4 regions of the Pinisolibacter sp. genome follow, and region 4 is predicted to be linked to each of the others. Evidence: predicted binding sites of a transcription regulator. Region 4 holds the regulator's gene; each other region holds the start of a gene.

Region 1 (4,661 bases), on a different contig from region 4:
CGGTCGGCTCGGTCGCCTCGATCGGGGCGGCTTCGACCGGCGCGGCTTCGGCGGCGGATGCCTCTTCGGCCACCGGCGCGGCTTCGGCCGCCGGTTCGGTGGCGGGCGCCGCTTCGCTCGGCACGATGGCCTCGACCTCGGCCACGGCTTCCGCCGGCGTCTCGGCCGGTTCGGTGGGGGCGGTCTCGGAGGAGACGATCTCGGGTGCGGGGGCGGCGGCAGCCTCTTCGGCGGTGACGGTCACCGCCGGATGGACGAGGCGGGGCGCCGGCTTCGGCACCTTGCGCTTCTCCGAGCGGTAGCCGAGCGACTTCAGCACCGAGGCGAAATCCTCACCCGAGCAGCCGAGCAGCGAGGTCATCGCCACGGTGACGGTGAAGGCGCCGCCGCCGGGCACCGCGCCTTCCGGCGGTGTGACGCTCGGGTCGAGCGGCTTCCAGGCGACGAGCGGGCGGATGATGTCGGCGAGGCGCTCGAGGATGTCGATGCGCACGGCGCGTTCGCCGCAGACCCGGAAGCCGGCGATGCGCCACAGCTGCTTGGGGATCTGCTTGTCGACGTGGATCGAGGTGCGGCCGGAGGCCGAGAGATGGTTGAGCTCGCCGGCCATGTGGGTGTCGACGTCGGCGTGGCCGAGCGACCACAGGCGGGCGATCAGCGCCGACGGCGCCGGCTTGAGGAGCGCCGGCACGAAGACGTGATAGGCGCCGAAGCGGACGCCGTACTTGCGCAAGGAGGCGCGCATCGTCTGGTCGAGGGCCTTGACCTCGTCGGCGATCTGCGAGCGCTCGAGCACACCGAGGGCTTCGACCAACTGGAAGGCGACACCCTTGCCGATGCCTTCGATGTCGGCGGCGTCGCGCAGGTCGACCAGCGGCTTCAGCAGGTTGGCGATCTGGGCGGCGATCCACAGATCGAGGCGGGCCTGGACCTTGTCGCGGGCCGGGCCGGTCAGCTGTTCGTCGGCGATGACCAGGACGGCGGGGCGGAGCGTGTCCTGTCCCGGGCCGAGCTTGGCGACGACCTCGCCGAGCCAGCGTAAGGACCCGTCGGCGGAAAGCACGATGTCGCCGTCGCCGGCGCGCGAGAGCCGGTCGGCGCGCGCCTCGATCTCGCCCGCCAGCGCCTTGGCCGCGGCGTTGCGCACCGCCTTGGCGTCCTCGCCTTCGCCGGTGGCGTCGGCGACGAAGCGGAAACCCGCCAGGTGCCCGATCCGGTGACCCTCGACGTTGACGTCGCCGCCGGTGGTGATCTCCGCTTCGATCATCGCGTTCTCTCTCAGACGTCTCATCAGGACGGAAGTCCGCCGATCCACGAACCGCCGTGTCAGGCTCTCGTGCAGCGCGTCGGACAGACGATCCTCGATCGCGCGTGTCTTGTCGCGCCAATGGACGGGGTCCGTCAACCAGTCGGGGCGATTGGCGACGAAGGTCCATGTGCGAACATGGGCGATACGGGCCGACAAAGTGTCGATGTCGCCGTCGGTCCGATCCGCCTCCGCCACCCGCTTGGCGATCCAGTCGTCGGGGATGGTGCCCTTTTCGACGAGGAAGCGGAAGAGGGTGGCGACGAGATCGGCGTGATTGGCCGGGGCGATCTTGCGATAGTCGGGGACCTGGGCGACGTCCCAGAGCAGCGCCACGCGCTCGGCACCGTGGGCGAAGCGGGCGATGTCCTCGTCGCGGGCGGCGAGCTCGAGGGCGTTCTGGTCGTCGGCGAGCGGGGCGCGAGTGAGGCCTTCTTCGCGCGGCGGCTCGTCGAGGGTGCGGCGCAGGGCGGCGAGAGACGAGAAATCGAGCGCCGGGTTGCGCCACTGCAAACGGGAGAGCGGCTGGAAACGGTGGGTCTCCAGTTGTTCCACCAGTTCGTCGGCGAAGGGATCGACGCGACCGGTGACGCCGAAGGTGCCGTCGCGCATGTGACGGCCGGCACGGCCGGCGATCTGGCCGAGTTCGGCGGCGTTGAGGTTGCGATACTGGTAGCCGTCGAATTTGCGCGACCCGGCGAAGGCGACGTGATCGACGTCGAGGTTGAGCCCCATGCCGACCGCGTCGGTGGCGACCAGGATGTCGACGTCACCGGACTGGAAGAGCTCGACCTGGGCGTTGCGGGTGCGGGGCGAGAGCGCGCCGAGCACCACCGCCGCGCCGCCGCGTTGGCGGCGGATCAGTTCGGCGATGCCGTAGACCTCCTCGCCCGAGAAGGCGACCACCGCGGTGCGAGGGGGAAGCCGCAGCAGCTTCTTCGATCCCGCATAGGTGAGTTGCGACATGCGCGGGCGGGTGACGACGTTGATGCCCGGCAGCAGCTTCTCGAGCAGGTCGCGTGCCGTCAGCGCCCCGAGCAGCAACGTCTCGTGGCGGCCGCGCAGGTTGAGGATGCGATCGGTGAAGATGTGGCCGCGTTCGAGATCGCCGGCGAGCTGGACCTCGTCGATGGCGACGAAATCGACGTCGGTGCGCCGCGGCATGGCTTCGACGGTCGACACCCAATAGCGCGGATCGTCGGGAATGATCTTCTCTTCGCCGGTGATCAGCGCGACGGCGGACTTGCCGGCCCGCTCGGCGATACGGCCGTAGACCTCGCGGGCGAGAAGGCGCAGCGGCAGGCCGATGAGGCCGGAGGGCTGGGCCAGCATGCGCTCGATGGCGAGGTGGGTCTTGCCGGTGTTGGTCGGCCCGAGCACGGCCGTGACCGTCCGCGCCCGGATCGACGGCGGCAGGACGGGCAGCGACGCGGCGGCGGAAGGGCGAGCGGTGTCTCGGGTCGGCAAACGATCGAGCCTGGCGGAGTCCGGGCGGCTTCGGACGGAACGGCCAGACCTCTAGCACAGGGTCGTGGCGAAAGCGCGATCTTTCGAAATCGTGAAGCTGCGAGGCGCCGTCGTCCGGCCCGGTCTCGGCAATCCCCCGGCAACCGGAACGAGTCTCGAACGAACCGCGTCCGAATCGCTGATCGCCGCGGATTCCGCTTCCGTTCACGGACGAGATACGGTGGTCGAACCGGGGGCGACCACGAAATCTCGAATCCGCACGGACTCTTGTGCCCTGTGCCCCGACGGTGACGGCAAGGGTTTCGTGCCGAAACGGGGCACGGTCCGGCGCCGTCGATGGCGGCAATCATCGGTTGCCTTTCCATGGACACGTCAACGAAGCGAAGGGGAGGTGAACGGACCGGCGACGAATCGCTGATCGCGATGAATTCCGGGTTCGTTCTCTCGAGATCGTGTGGCGACCTCGGGTGTCGCCGGTAGATCTGGAGACCGCCGGAACGGAGGTGGAGGTCGCCGCCGCCGTCGTCGGTAAGGAATACGCGCCGAAACGGGACGGGCTCGGGGTGGGCACCACGAGCGCGCCGCGGCGGCCCCTCCGACGTCTCTCGGCGAGCGACGTTCATTCTCGGAGCGAAGCGGGAACGAAGCGGCGACGAATCACATGTGTGTCAGATGTTCCACCGCCGTTCTCTCGAGATCGAGGGGGGCGTCTGCCATGGGACACGAGATGTCGGAGCGGCGCCGGGGCTTCGCGCCGTCGAACCCGCCGGCGCGTCAACCGAATCGTTTCGAAACGGAACGATGAGTGGGAGATGATCCGTTTCCGCCGGCGACGGCATCGTGAGGGCCGCGACGCGGGTTTCGGCGATGCGGCGTTCACACATCGAGCGAAGCGGGAACAGAGCGGCGACGAATCACCGACCCGGCGCGATTGCCGTTTCGTTCCCTCGAGATGTCGGGGTTGGGAGACGTCGCGCCTCGAGATCCGGGCGGCCGGCGGCGCGACCGTGCCGCGGGGGCGACCGTCGCGTTCACCATCGCGTGCCGCGATGGGACGATCGGTGGCTGCGCGGCGGCGGTCTCAGCGGCCGGTGGCGGTCTTGTCGGCGCCGATGGCGGCGATCTGATCGACCTCGACCTCGGCGGTGCCGACCAGGGTGCGCACCGACACCTTCAGCGGCACCCAGACGTCGGCCTTTTCGAGGTGGCCGAACATCACCGACAGGTCTTCGTTGGCTTCCATGAAGCGGGTGGTCTTGTGCTGGGCGCGGTGACCGGCGACGGGGACGTAGCGGGCGGCGCAGACGACGACCGGCCCGGTCACGCCGGGGCGTTTGTTGGGAAGCGTCGCCTTGGGCGAGAGGCGGATGTCGTAGCGGGTCCAGCCGTCGTAGATCGGCAGGGTGCGGTCACAGACCTTGCCGCCGTCGGTGGAGCCGGCGTCGGCCGGCATCAGGACGGCGCTGATCGGATCGAGCACGTCGATGCGGTGGCGCGGCTGCAACGGCACGAGGTCGGGGGTCTGGCGCGACGGCGGCTGGGCTTCGGCGGCCTTCACGGCGCCGCCCGCCATGGCGAGCATGACCTTGACCGCCTTGCGGCCCTCGCCGGAGGCGAGCGTGTAGGTCGAGGGCTGAGGGCGACCGTGTCCCAACTGGCCGGACGCAGTGGCGTCGCCACGGGCGCCGGCGAAGATGTCGACCAGACCGGAGGTGCGCCAGGTGACCTGCGAGGTGTAGCGATCGGCGACGGTGGTCAGGGTCATCTGGGCGCGCGCCACCGGTAGGCCGGCCAGCGTCACCGAGTAGCGCAGCAGGGTCTGCGGCTTCGCCGGCAGGGCGGCCTCGGCCGAGGCGGCGTCGGCGACGGCGGGCACGGCCAGGAGCAG
Region 2 (4,661 bases), on a different contig from region 4:
AAGCTGGCGATCACGTCGGCGTTGCGGATGCCGTCGCCCTTCTCCAGGAGGAGCGGGTCGAGCCACACCCGGTTCGTCGCGAGATCGAGCCACGCGACGGCCTTCGGCGTGATTGCCGAATCGTCGTCGCGGCGGATGAGAATGTCGATCGGGTGAACGTCGCCGACGACGACATCCATGGGGAAGAGGCCGCTGCGTGTCCGGCGGATCCGGGGCTTGGCGTCCTCGTGTGCCTTACGATCGGCATCGAAGATGCGAACCTTGCGGTGGATCGCCTCTCGGTCGACGTGACCCTTCGGGATGTGGCAGATGCGCTCGCGCACGACCTGGTCCGGGGAGAAGCCGGCGGCGACCGTCAGGTTCGCGAGCTTCCGTGCGGCGAGCAGGCGGATGTTCGAAGGCGCCTCGCCGGCTTGGACGAGCCCCCGGATGTACTGGCGAAGGTCACGGCCGATGCGCTCCTTCGTCGTCTCTTCGAAGGGCACGGCGGCATCCCATGCGCGGGTGACGACGACGCGCGCGGTACCCGCATCGCGACGCTTCGTGCGGCCGAGCCCCGCCAAGCCGCCGGCCTCTTCGTAGTCCTTCAGACGGCGCAGAACGGACCGCTCGGAGAAGGTCTTCCGTTCGCCGTCTGGCCGCATGTGGCGCCTGCCGGCGATCTCCCGAACGGCGGCTGCTCGCTCGGCGGAGCCCTTCGGATGAGTGAGGGCCGGGGCGATGAGGGCGTGGAGCCAATCGCGCTCGATCTGCGCTCGCATGCCGTGGTTCAACCGGCCTTCGACCGGGCTGCGAAGCGTCTTCAAACATTCTTGGAGATCGGCCGGAAGGCTGTCGACGCTGACCTGATAGGAGGTTCCGGAGCGGCCGCCGCGGCCGTGGACCTCACGGACGACGAGGGTGGCACCGCGCCACTTCATATCACCGCGATTGCAGGCCCGCGTAATGGCCAATTCGATTGCTCGGTCGGTGACGCCGAGTAGTGAGGCGAGAACCTTGGACGGGACGAACTCGGTCATCGCCTGACACCCAAGAGTTCGATGACCATCTGTTGACGTAAATCGTTCGCCCGCCTTCCGAAGCGCTCACCCTTCAATGCCTTTTCCGCAGTCTGTCTATTGACACCGTGCGACTTACACCATGCATTGAGACTGGTTCCGCGCGCCACGAGGGCGGCACGGATGGCGTTGTACAGGTCTGTCCCCGCAAGGGGAGTGAGAGGGAGGGTGCGCTTGAGTTGGTGCATATTGCCGACGATTGCACCTGTTTATGTGTATGTCAACTCCTATCGACGATGCGGAGATCGCGAGCCGGCTGCGTGATATTCTGAAGCTGAAAGGGATATCTCTGCGGGATATCAGTGATGCTTTGGAAATGCCCTATCGCACTGTGCAGAATTATATGACGGGATCGTCTAAAATCCCGGCTACGTTTGTATTCGGTGTGTGTCATATTTTAGATGTTGAGCCGGATTTTTTACTATACGGAGATTTCAAGCCTCAGTATGCAGATTTGCATAGTGCAGTCTTGGAGGCCCTAGATGACTGCGGGTCCATCGCCGGTTACATAGCAGGACCCGGGACAGCGCAAGGGGTTGTGGTCGAGGTCGACGGTGAGAAGTTTCTCTCGTTGGGGTGGCGGTTGGCAGCCGCAGTCTCCGAAGCCTATGACCGGGCTCGCCGTGATAGAATGGCGGTGAAGAGGAAATTGAGCGTGCTGCCCTTCGGCAAGAGGGACCATTCCTCCGAAATTTGATGTTCGCCAATATGTTCGGCAATGGCAGGCGGTGCGCTCCGCCGGTACCAGACTGTTCGCCAATATTCTCTGTGGGATCAATCGCTTCAGAAATCAGTGTCGAATGCTTTGTATCAGCATGAGGTGTTCGCTAAATCGCCGATGAAATATGCAAGATAATTCAGAGATTTACTTTGATCTTGCGACATATAATTCGCGCAGCCCGAATCGCCCCCTCCGACAAATAGCGATGGCGCCCCCAGCGAAGCGGCCGCTCGAGACGCGCACCACCCACCGTGAACGTCATGCGAACACGGACGAGTTTCACTTTTTCGAACAGAATGTTGAGTGCCCCCTTGTCAAATGGAACAAAGCATGTACATTGACTGCGATTGGCAGGCACCGAGCCGCGTGAGATAAGGGAGCTGGACGATGGCACAGGCTTCACTTCGCCTCGTCGAAGGGGACGGTATGGACAGAACCAAGGCTTTGGACGCGGCGCTTCAGCAGATCGAGCGCAACTTCGGCAAGGGCTCGATCATGCGGCTCGGCCAGGGCAAGGTGGTCGAGGTGGAGACCGTCCCGACCGGCTCTCTCGGCCTCGACATCGCGCTCGGCATCGGCGGCCTGCCGCGAGGCCGGATCGTCGAGATCTACGGGCCGGAATCCTCGGGCAAGACGACGCTGGCGCTGCACTGCGTCGCCGAGGCGCAGAAGAAGGGGGGCGTGTGCGGCTTCATCGATGCCGAGCATGCGCTCGACCCGATCTATGCCCGTAAGCTCGGGGTCGATCTCGACGACCTGCTCATCTCCCAGCCCGACGCCGGCGAGCAGGCGCTGGAGATCGCCGACACGCTGGTGCGCTCCGGTGCGCTCGACGTGTTGGTCATCGACTCGGTGGCGGCGCTGACGCCCAAGGCCGAGCTCGAAGGCGAGATGGGCGACAGCCTGCCGGGTCTGCAGGCACGCCTGATGAGTCAGGCGCTGAGGAAGCTCACCGCCTCGATCTCCAAGTCGAAGACCATGGTGATCTTCATCAACCAGATCCGCCAGAAGATCGGCGTGATGTTCGGCAATCCCGAGACCACGACCGGCGGCAACGCGCTCAAGTTCTACGCCTCGGTGCGTCTCGACATCCGCCGCATCGGCGCGATCAAGGATCGCGACGAGGTGGTCGGCAACCAGACCCGCGTCAAGGTGGTGAAGAACAAGATGGCGCCTCCGTTCAAGGAGGTGGAGTTCGACATCATGTACGGCGAAGGCGTCTCCAAGGTCGGCGAGTTGGTCGATCTCGGGGTCAAGGCCGGCGTGGTCGAGAAGTCGGGCTCGTGGTTCTCCTATTCGAGCCAGCGCATCGGCCAGGGGCGCGAGAACGCCAAGCAGTTCCTGCGCGACAATCCGGCGGTCGCCGGCAAGATCGAGACGGCGATCCGTCAGAACGCCGGGCTCATCGCCGACAAGATCATTCCCACCGGTACGGCGGAAGACGAGGACGGTCCGGTCGAGGACTGAGCCATCCGGCGATCGGCGGCGCGCGGGACGGGGGTTTCCGCCGCACGCGGTGCGAACCGGTCCGGATCGACGAGGCGGCGGGGGTGACCCCGCCGTTCGCGTTCGTGCCTCGACAAGGGGGAAGCGACAGGGGGAATGTCGGTCCGGGGCGCGTCGGGCGCCGAGGGTGATCGCCCGTCGACCGAGGATGGCGTGGGCGGTCGGTCGCACCGGGTGGGTGGCGCCCGTTCGGCGGGAAATCCGGCCCGGCGCCGGAGGACCGGCGGTCGCCACGGTTCCCCGGTGCGGCGGCCGCCCCTTCGGGTCGGCTCGCCCTGACGCAGGGAGGGGGAGCGACGATCGGCCGGGCGACATCGGGGTCTGCCGCGGTGCAGCGGAAATCGCTCGGCGGGCGGGCGGAAAGGCGCGCTTTCCGTGGACATGCGACGGATTGGTCGATAGAACCTCGGGGCTCATCCCGAGGAGAGGTTTCGGTACGATCATGAGTGGCGTCAACGAGATCCGCGCGACATTCCTGGACTACTTCGCGAAGAACGGCCACGAAGTGGTGCCGTCGTCGCCGCTGGTGCCGCGCAACGATCCGACCCTGATGTTCACCAATTCCGGCATGGTTCAGTTCAAGAACCTGTTCACCGGGATGGAGAGGCGCGACTATTCGACCGCCACGACGGCGCAGAAGTGCGTCCGGGCCGGCGGCAAGCACAACGACCTCGACAACGTCGGCTACACCGCGCGCCACCACACTTTCTTCGAAATGCTGGGGAATTTCTCCTTCGGCGACTATTTCAAGGATCGGGCGATCGAACTCGCCTGGAACCTCGTCACCAAGGAATTCGGCCTCGACGCGAAGCGTCTGCTGGTCACGGTCTACTCGGAAGACGACGAAGCCTACGATCTGTGGAAGCGCATCGCCGGTCTCTCCGACAACCGGATCATCCGCATCCCGACCTCGGACAATTTCTGGCAGATGGGCGACACCGGTCCGTGCGGTCCGTGCTCGGAGATCTTCTTCGATCACGGCGAGCACATCTGGGGCGGCCCGCCGGGCTCGGCCGAGCAGGACGGCGACCGTTTCATCGAGATCTGGAACCTCGTGTTCATGCAGTTCGAGCAGTACGGCGACGGCACGCGTACGCGTCTGCCGCGGCCGTCGATCGACACCGGCATGGGGCTGGAGCGCGTCGCGGCGGTGCTGCAGGGCGTCCACGACAACTACGACATCGATCTGTTCAAGGCGCTGATCCGCGCCTCGGTCGAGTTGACCGGCGTGGCGGCGGAGGGGGATGCGCGCGCCAGCCATCGGGTGATCGCCGATCACCTGCGCGCCGCTTCCTTCCTCATCGCCGACGGTGTGCTGCCGTCGAACGAGGGTCGCGGCTATGTCCTGCGTCGCATCATGCGGCGCGGCATGCGCC
Region 3 (4,661 bases), on a different contig from region 4:
GGCGGCACCGCGGCGCCGGCGAACGATCGCGCCCCCAAGGCGGCGAAAGCGGCGGTCGATGCGGTCGCCGAGAAAGCGGTGGCCGAGGCGATCTCGGGCCTGTGAGGCGATCTCCCGCGCCCGACGGTGCGGTCCCGAACTCCGGAGGTCCCCGCGGCATCGATGGACCTTCGCGTCGGTCTCGAATCGGCGGTTCCCGATCGGGCCGCTTCGATCCGGTTCGTACCGGCTCTAGCCGCCGCGCTTCGCCGCCACCGCGCGCGCCACGGGCGCGAAGCTGGTGCGATGCAGCGGCGAGGCGCCGAGGTCGTCGAGCGCCGACATGTGGGCCTCGACGCCGTAGCCCTTGTGACGCTCGAAGCCGTAGCCGGGATGCTCCTGCGCCGCCAGGGTCATCAGCCGGTCACGCACCACCTTGGCGACGATCGAGGCGGCGGCGATGGAGACCGATCGGCCGTCGCCGCCCTTGACCGCGGTACCCGCGCACGGTAGCCCCGGCGGCACGTCGACACCGTCGACGAGCACGTGATCGGGCGTTTCGGCGAGGCCGTTGACGGCGCGGCGCATGGCGTCGAGCGTGGCGGCGCGGATGTCGGTCGCATCGATGCGCTCGACCGAGCCGAGGGCGATCGCCACCGCGTGGTGGGCGCAGATCTCGTCGAACAGACGCTCACGCACCTTCTCGCTCAGCTTCTTCGAATCGTTCAGCCCTTCCGGCACGCGCGCCGGATCGAGGATCACCGCGGCGGCGACCACCGGTCCGGCGATCGGCCCGCGGCCGACCTCGTCGACCCCGGCGATGCGGGCGGCCGGAAAGCCGTGGGCGCGTTCGTTGCTGTCGTCGGGTCCGGCCTTCGGCGACGCGGCCCCGGTCGCGGACTTCTTCGGGCGGCCTCTCATCGGGCGGTCTCCGGCAGGCGGGTGACGCCCTTTGCGTCGAGCGGGAAGAAGGGGTTGTGGGCGACCTCCCAGAGGTGGCCGTCGAGATCGCGGACATAGCCCGAATAGCCGCCCCAGAACACCTTCTCCGGCGGCTTCACCGAGCTCGCCCCGGCAGCGAGCGCCGCGGCGAAGGCGGCGTCGACCGCCGTCTCGCTCGGAAGATTCCACGCCAGCGTGACGCCGGCGAAGCCCTCGCCGGCCGCGGCGACACGAGCATCGTCGGCGAGCGCCTCGCGGCCGTAGAGGGCGAGGATCACCCCGTCCATGTCGAAGAAGACGACGTTCTCGTTGCTCGACCCGCCGGCTTCGAGACCGAGAGCCTCGTAGAAGGCGCGGGCGCGGGCGATGTCGGCGACGCCGAGGGTGACGAGGGAGAGGCGCAGTTTCATCGAAGGACCCTTGGTCAGAAGAGCGACAGTTGCCGGCCGTCGCCGAGCGGCGGCACGAAGAGATCGGTGCGCAGGGTGGCGACCGTGCGTCCGGCCTCGAGGCCGAGACGGCGCGTCGCCGCTTCGAAACGCTTGCGCAAGGTGGCGGCATAGGGGCCGAGGCCGCGCATCCGCCGCCCCCAGACCGCATCGTAGTCCTTGCCCTCGCGCATCGAGCGCAGCAGCGACAGGACATGACGATAGCGATCGGGATGGTGCTCGAGCAGCCATTGTTTGAAGATCTCCGACACTTCGAGCGGCAGGCGCAGCAGGATATAGCCGGCCTCGCGCGCTCCGGCCTCGGCCGCCGCCTCGAGGATGCGTTCCAGTTCGGCATCGTTGAGGGCGGGGACCACCGGCGCCACCATGACGCCGACGGGCACGCCGGCGGCGGCGAGACCGCGGATGGCGGCGAGCCGCTTCTCCGGCGCCGAGGCGCGCGGCTCCATCGAGCGCGACAGGCGGCGGTCGAGGCTGGTCACCGAAAGCGCCACCTTGGCCAGTCCCCGCTCGCCCATGCGGCCGAGGATGTCGGCGTCGCGCAGCACCAGCACCGACTTGGTGACGATGGTGACCGGATGGCCGCAGCGCTCCAGCACCTCGAGGATCTCGCGCATCAGCCGAAACCGCCGCTCGATCGGCTGATAGGGGTCGGTGTTGGTGCCGATGGCGACCGGCCGGCAGGCGTAACCGGCGACGCCGAGTTCGCGCTCGAGCAGCCGCGCCGCGTCGGGCTTGACGAAGAGGCGGCTCTCGAAATCGAGGCCGGGCGAGAGGCCCATGTAGGCGTGGGTCGGGCGGGCGAAACAATAGGAGCAGCCGTGCTCGCAGCCGCGGTAGGGGTTGATCGAGCGATCGAAGGGGACGTCGGGCGAAGAATTGCGGGTGAGGATGGTCTTCGGCTTCTCGATCGTCACCTCGGTCGAGAAGGGCGGCAGTTCGTCGAGCGAGCCCCAGCCGTCGTCGAAGGCGACGCGGCTCTCGCTCTCGTAGCGGCCGGAGGGATTGGCGATGGCGCCGCGGCCGCGACGGCGCTCGGCCTCGATGCGCGCATCGAGCACCACCGCGCCGCCGCCCTCGCATTCGCCGAAGCGCGGCACGGCGATCTCGGATCTCTCGACGAAACGATCGGCGGAGATGTCGCGAGCGGGGCGCTCGCCTTCGCTCCCCTCCGGCGAGGCTTCGCTGGGACTCTGTCTACGGGGGGCGGCGCGTCTCATGATCCGATCTTGGAACGTTCTCTGGAACATTACAAGAACATGCTCTGAAATTCGTCGATTCGCCAGCCTGTTCCGGCTGGTCGCCGGGTCGGGGGGCGTGTAAGAGACGGAACCGAGCCGTGAGCGTCCGCGGTCGCGGTCCGTCACCCGAGGATCCCGAGATCCATGCTGTCCGTCGTCATCCCCACCCAGAACTCCGAGGAAGGTCTCGCGCGCACGCTGGCGTCGCTGGTGCCGGCGGCGGCGGAGGGGATCGTCCGCGAGGTGGTGGTGGCGGATGCCGCGTCGAGCGACGGCACGCGGATCGTCGCCGACGCCGCCGGCTGTTCGCTGGTGGAGAGTTCCGGCGGTTGGCTGACGCGCGTCAGTGCCGGCGTCCACATGGCGCGGCGGGCGCCGTGGTTCCTGATTCTGGCACCCAACGTCCATCTCGACAGCGACTGGTACCGCGAGGCCGCCACCTTCGTCGACCGCAGCGAACGGGCGGGCCGGGCCGACTCCCATGTCGGCACCTTCCGCATCGTCTACGACGAGTTCGGCTGGCGCCCACGGGTCGCCGAGCGGGTGGTGGGCGTCGCCGGGGCGCTCTTCGGGCGGCCTCTCCGGGAACAGGGGCTGATCATCTCGCGCCACCATCTCGAGGCGCTGACGTCGCGCATCCCCGACCGGTTCGCCGGCCACGGCGACCTCGTCGGGCGGATGTCGCGGGCGGACATCCACACGCTGCGCGCCGATGCGGTGGTGCTGCCGCCGGTTCACGGTGGGCGCGCCGCGCCGAGCCTGTCGCGGCTCATGCGCATCACCTCCTCCGGTCTCGGCTTTCCGACGCCGACCGGCGACTGGACCGAGGAGTGAGGGTGCCGGCGGCGGTCTCGCTCCGCCGCGCCGTGGACCTTCCGCGCGCAGGTCGACCGGCCGGACGTCTTCACTCCGCCGCAGTCGTCCGCCAGCGTCGCCGACGTCCCTCTTCGCCGTCGACGCCGGGTCGCGGTTCACCCATGATGGCCCCATGGATTTCGCCGCCTTCTTCGACGCCGCCCTCCGTCTGATCGAGACCCACCGCGCCTGGGCGGGGGTGATCTACGGGCTCATGGCCTTCGGCGAGAGCCTCGTCATCGTCGGGGTGTTGATCCCGGCGACGGGGGTGATGATGGCGACCGGGGCGCTGGTCGGAGCGGGCACCGTGCCGTTCCTCGACGTGTGGATCGGCGGGGCGATCGGCGCGGCGGCGGGCGACACGGTCTCCTATTGGGTCGGCCGCAAGCTCGGCCCCGGCGTCGACCGGCTGTGGCCGTTCTCGCGCCATCCCGAGACGCTCGCGGCGGCCCGCAACGTCTTCGCCCACTGGGGCTGGATGGCGGTCGTCGTCGGCCGCTTCATCGGGCCACTCAGGGCGAGTGTGCCGACGGTGGCCGGCATCACCGCGATGCGGCACGGCGTCTTCCAGGCCGCCAACATCGGCTCGGCGATCGTCTGGATCCCGGTGCTGATCTTCCCCGGCTCGATGGGCGCGATCGCCTGGGACCTGTTCGACAGGGGCGACAGCGTGACCGGCACGATCGTCACGATCGTCGCGCTGGCGGGCATCGTCGCGGCGTTGTGGGTGCTCAGGCGGTGGATGCCGCGGAAGATGAAGTGACGACGAAATATGAAACGCGCCCGAGGTTTCCCTCGAGCGCGTTTCGGAAGGTCCGTCTCGTCCCGGCCGCGATCACATGTTCGGATAGTTCGGCCCACCGGCGCCTTCCGGCGTCGTCCAGGTGATGTTGCCGTTGGGGTCCTTGATGTCGCAGGTCTTGCAGTGGACGCAGTTCTGCGAGTTGATGACGAAGACCTTGTCGCCGTCCTTCTCCATCCACTCGTAGACGCCGGCCGGGCAGTAGCGGGTCGACGGGCCGGCGTAGGTACCGAGCTCGGACGACTTCTGAAGGGCCGGATCGGCGAGCTTCAGGTGGATCGGCTGGTCCTCCTCGTGGTTGGTGTTCGACAGGAACACCGAGGAGAGACGGTCGAAGGAGATCTTGCCGTCGGGCTTGGGATAGACGATCGGCTTGCACCGGTCGGCGGGTTT
Region 4 (4,661 bases):
CCGCCGCCGGCAACGCCTTCGCCGGCACGGTCGAGGCGGGCACCTGCGTGCGCATCTTCACCGGCGCACCGTTGCCGGCCGGCGCCGATACCGTCGTCATGCAGGAGTACACCAGCCGCGACGGCGACACCGTGACCTTCGACGAGGTGGCCGAGCGCGGCCGTCACATCCGCGCCGCCGGCGTCGACTTCCGCGAGGGCGACGTCGGCCCGATCGCCGGCACCCGCCTCGACTTCACCAATCTCGGTCTGGTCGCGGCGATGAACCACGCCGAAATGCCGGTCCACCGGCGCCCGCGTATCGCCGTGCTCGCCACCGGCGACGAGCTGGTGCCGCCGGGCGCCACCCCCGGTCTCGACCAGATCATCGCCTCCAACGGCTATGCGATCACCGCGCTGATCGAGGCGGTCGGCGGCGAGGCGATCGATCTCGGCATCGTTCGCGACGACCTCGACGCGACGATCGCGGCGATCCGCGCCGCCTTCGATCTCGGTGTCGAGGTGCTCGTCACCATCGGCGGCGCCTCGGTCGGCGACCGCGACCACGTCCATGCCGCACTCGCCGCCGCCGGCGTCGAATTCGGCTTCTGGAAGCTCGCCATGCGGCCGGGCAAGCCGCTGATGTTCGGTCGCCGCGGCGCGGCCCGGGTCGTCGGCCTGCCGGGCAATCCTTCGTCGGCGCTGGTCTGCTCGCTGCTCTTCCTGGCGCCCCTGGTGCGCGCGCTCTCCGGCGTGCCCGATCCGCGGCCACGCCAGGAGATCGTCGCCCTCGGACGCGCCGTCGCCGCCAACGACGCCCGCCAGGACTACATGCGCGCCCATCTCGTCGTCGACGCCGACGGCCGGCTCGCCGCGGTCCCCGCCGATACGCAGGATTCCTCGCTGTTGACCCGCTTCGCCGGGACCGACGGCCTCCTGGTGCGCCCGCCCCACGCCCCGCCGGCCGAGGCCGGCGAACCCTGCCGGTTCATCCGCTTCCCCTGAGGCGAAATCCGGACGTATCCATCCGGATCACCGGTTCCGTTCGCCGAAGAGCGCTCGGGAACGGGGATTTTCGGCGGGTCGAATGCGGCATCGCGGAACGCGATCCACCGGACCTCGAGGAGGAAACGACCGCCGGAGCCGTACACCGCGCCCGGGTCGCCGCCATGGCGCGCCTCCGGCATCGAGCGCCCGACGCCACCCGCGGCCGCGGGCACCGCGTCGCCATCGCGGCGATCCGCGCGCCCCGATGCGGCCGGCCCATCGATCTCATGCCCGTTTTGTTCTCGGCGTCGCTTGCGGAACATCCGGGGAACGTGTAGGTTGAGTTCGCGATTTGTACTTGTGGCGAATCGGCCACTCTCCATCGTCGAACGCCATCGACGGCGGGCGAGTGGGCCGTGAGCGATCCGACGAGTGCGAGCGAGATCCGACCCGGCGGGACGATCGTTTCGCCGCGTTTCTTTTCGATCCTGTTCCGCGGCGTGCGCTCTCACGCCGGGACCGACGAGGTGTCGAGCCGATGCTGACGCGCAAGCAGTACGAACTGCTGATGTTCATTCACGAGCGGCTGAAGGAGACCGGCGTGCCGCCCTCCTTCGACGAGATGAAGGATGCGCTCGACCTCCGGTCCAAGTCGGGCATCCATCGGCTGATCACGGCGCTCGAGGAGCGCGGCTTCATCCGCCGCCTGCCCAACCGGGCGCGAGCGCTCGAGGTGGTGCGCCTGCCCGATTCGGTCGCCCCCGGCCTCGCCTCGGCGAGCCGGCCGGGCAAGGGTTTCGCCCCCTCGGTCATCGAGGGCAGCCTCGGCAAGCCGCGCAGCGTGGCGACGGGCGACGACGAGCGGGCCGACGTGGTGACGATCCCCGTCATGGGCCGCATCGCCGCCGGTACGCCGATCTCGGCGATCCAGAACTACACCCACGCCATCCCGGTTCCGATGGACCTCATCGGCGGCGGCGAACATTTCGCTCTCGAGGTGCGCGGCGATTCGATGATCGACGCGGGCATCCTCGACGGCGACACCGTGTTGATCAAACGCTCCGACCACGCCGACTCGGGCGATATCGTCGTCGCCCTGGTCGACGAGGAGGAGGCGACGCTGAAGCGACTGCGCAAGCGCGGCGCCTCGGTAGCGCTGGAAGCCGCCAATCCCGCCTACGAGACGCGGATCTTCGGCCCCGATCGGGTCAAGGTCCAGGGTCGGCTGGTCGGCCTCATCCGCCGCTACTGAGCGGCGCGGACCTCGGCATCGACCGCCTCGGCTTCGCGTTCGAGCGCGGCGATGCGCGGATCGAGCGGGGTCCAGGGACGGGGGCTCGCCGGAAGGCTGGTGCGCAGAAGTACGTCGCGACGCAGATACACCTCGTCCGGTGGGACGGCGGCGACCGCGGGCGCCACGCCGGAGCGGGTCGGCGGCGGGTCGGTGCGCGGTGTGTTCGCTCGCTGCGTGTGACCTCGTTGGGTGTTCCGTCGGCTCGCGGCCGGATCGATAGGAACGCCCCGGTCGCCGCCATCGCCATCCCCGGCTCCCCCACCTGCATCGCCGCCGCCCCCGTCGGCGTCGGGGGCGGCTGTGGCACGCGGGGCGAAGTCGTCGAGGTCGCCCGACGCCGTTTCCGGATCGCGGGTGGGATCGGCGAGTGCGTCGGCGGAGCCGTTTTCGAAGCGTGACCGCTCGTCGGTGTTCCTCGCCGACGAAAGGGCCCCGATCGGTCTCGGCGGACCGGTGAAGTCGAGCGTCGACGCTCCGGTGCGGGCGAGGTCGAGGCGATCGACGACCGTGGTGAGATCGCGGCAGCCCGGCGGCGCGACCAGGGTGGTGATCACCAGGGCGGCGCGTCGGCAATCCTCGTCGAAGGCGCCCGGATGGCGCACCACGGCGATTTCGAGCATGCCGCCGCCCGAACGGCGGGACGACGCGCCCGGACCGCCCCGCGGCTGCGATCCGATCGCTCGATCCGACCCGGGGACGACTGCGGCAGGCTCGCCGCCGCCGGGGATCTCGGGGTGGCGCGCTTCGATGCCGGTGCTGCTCCCGTCGGGGGTACGCGTGGCCGCGCCGGGGCGAGCTTCGCGCCCATCGCCGGTCTTCGCGCTGCCGCGAGCTTCGCTCCGGCCACGGGCGTCCTTCGCCGCGGGAACCTCGGCACCCGCGGCGGTATCACCGATTTCGCCGTCGCCGATCTCCCCGTGACGGAAGATGCATCCTGCCGGATCGCAGAGCCACCCCGCGCCGAGACCGGGGTCCTGCGTCGGCCGGGCGTCGTGATCGGCGGCGAGCCAGATCGCCGTGTCGAACCGGTCCTGGCGTCCGGCGAGCACGTGCAGCCGTCCGTCGGCGCCTCGCACCGCCACCGGGCTGCCGTGGCGGCCGATCAGCACGTCGGGGCGCGGCCCGAGGAAGAGCAAGGCACAAGCCGCGGCCGCCGGGATCAGACCGAAAAGTCGGATCCGGCTCTTCCAGGCGGAGAGCCACAGGACGGCGGCGATGCCGAGCGGCATCATCGCCGCATGCGGCGCACCGATCAGCCCGTCGCCGGCCGGCAGCGCCGCGGCCCACCGCCCCACCAGGATCATCCAGTCGATCCCGAGGCCCATCACCTGCAACGGCCAGTGGTCGAGCCCGAACGGCATCGCCAGAGCCGAGAGGACCGCCGCCGGCATGATCACGATGCCGGTCACCGGCAACACCGCCATGTTGGCGAGGATCGAATAGGGGGCGGCGCGGAAGAACGTCCCGGCGATGATCGGCGCGGTGGCGAGACCGGCGACGAGAGAGGAGAAGGCGAAGCCCTCGATGTTGCGGAAGACCCCGCCGACGAGATGGACGACGAGCCCCGCCTCGCGGCGCGGCGGCGGCCGTCGCGATGCCCACCCGCGGTAGAGGTCGTAGGAGGCGACGAGGGCGATCACCGCCAGGAAGCTCATCTGGAAGCTCGGCTCCATCGCCGCCGACGGCGAGACCGCCATGATCAGGATCGCCGCGACGGCCACCGTGTGCATGGTGATCGCCGGCCGATCGACCAGCACCGCGAGGAGCGCCACCGACACCATCAGATGCGAGCGCAGCGCCGCCACCTGGTTGCCGGAGAGCAGGAGGTAGATCGTCGCCGCGACGAAGGCGACCGCCGCCGCCCATTTCTTGATCGGGTAGCCGAGCGCGAGGGCGGGAAAGAGCGCCAGGAGAGCACGGATGGCGACGATCACCCCGCCGGCCACCAGCCCCATGTGGAGGCCCGAGATCGAGACGATGTGGGTGAGGCCGGAGGCGCGCAGCGGCTCGGCGGCGGCTTCCGGGATCGCCCGCTGCTCGCCGACCATCAGCGCCGCGCCGATGGCGCCGGTGGCCCCGGGCAGGCTGGCGCGCACCCGTTCGGCGATGGCGTGGCGCAACGACCCGATCGGCTGAAGGAGGCTGTCCCCCCGGTCGGCCGGGCCGAGATCGATCGGGGTGACGCGGCCGAGGATGTAGCCGCCGGCGCCGCGCCCCTCGAACCACGCCCGCCGGGCGAAATCGTAGCCGCCCGGCATCACCGGTCCTTCCGGTGGCTTCAGCCTCGCCTTGAAGCGGATGGCGTCGCCGACGCCGGGCCTCGCCCCCTTGGTGGTGAGGGTCGCGGAAATGCGGGTCGGCGTCGTCTCCCGCGTCAGCCCCCTGCCCTCCATGCGGGCGAC

Evidence for each region. The regulator LexA, encoded in region 4, represses DNA repair genes until DNA is damaged. The targets are predictions, from matches to a motif close to TGTTCNNNNTGTGTTCNG.
Region 1: a site for LexA is predicted at 2,918-2,935, ahead of V7Q42_RS20605 (helicase-related protein). Genes of this name have one in related genera too.
Region 2: a site for LexA is predicted at 2,099-2,116, ahead of recA (recombinase RecA). Genes of this name have one in related genera too.
Region 3: a site for LexA is predicted at 2,613-2,630, ahead of V7Q42_RS01975 (PA0069 family radical SAM protein). Genes of this name have one in related genera too.

Annotation. Positions count from the first base shown of each region.
Region 1 covers NZ_DAIPZB010000081.1:2,502-7,162, reverse strand. Annotated here, with positions in the region: gene V7Q42_RS20605 (helicase-related protein) at 1-2,686, opposite strand, end outside; gene V7Q42_RS20600 (DUF3108 domain-containing protein) at 3,855-4,661, opposite strand, start outside.
Region 2 covers NZ_DAIPZB010000068.1:7,743-12,403, reverse strand. Annotated here, with positions in the region: gene V7Q42_RS19695 (Mu transposase C-terminal domain-containing protein) at 1-1,019, opposite strand, end outside; gene V7Q42_RS19690 (helix-turn-helix domain-containing protein) at 1,276-1,755, shown strand; gene recA (recombinase RecA) at 2,167-3,246, shown strand; gene alaS (alanine--tRNA ligase) at 3,728-4,661, shown strand, end outside.
Region 3 covers NZ_DAIPZB010000003.1:63,377-68,037, forward strand. Annotated here, with positions in the region: gene V7Q42_RS01960 (gamma-glutamylcyclotransferase family protein) at 1-105, shown strand, start outside; gene V7Q42_RS01965 (ribonuclease HII) at 232-900, opposite strand; gene V7Q42_RS01970 (VOC family protein) at 897-1,331, opposite strand; gene V7Q42_RS01975 (PA0069 family radical SAM protein) at 1,346-2,590, opposite strand; gene V7Q42_RS01980 (glycosyltransferase) at 2,756-3,445, shown strand; gene V7Q42_RS01985 (DedA family protein) at 3,600-4,229, shown strand; gene V7Q42_RS01990 (electron transfer flavoprotein-ubiquinone oxidoreductase) at 4,302-4,661, opposite strand, start outside.
Region 4 covers NZ_DAIPZB010000006.1:3,930-8,590, reverse strand. Annotated here, with positions in the region: gene V7Q42_RS03725 (molybdopterin molybdotransferase MoeA) at 1-983, shown strand, start outside; gene lexA (transcriptional repressor LexA) at 1,504-2,217, shown strand; gene V7Q42_RS03715 (ComEC/Rec2 family competence protein) at 2,211-4,661, opposite strand, start outside.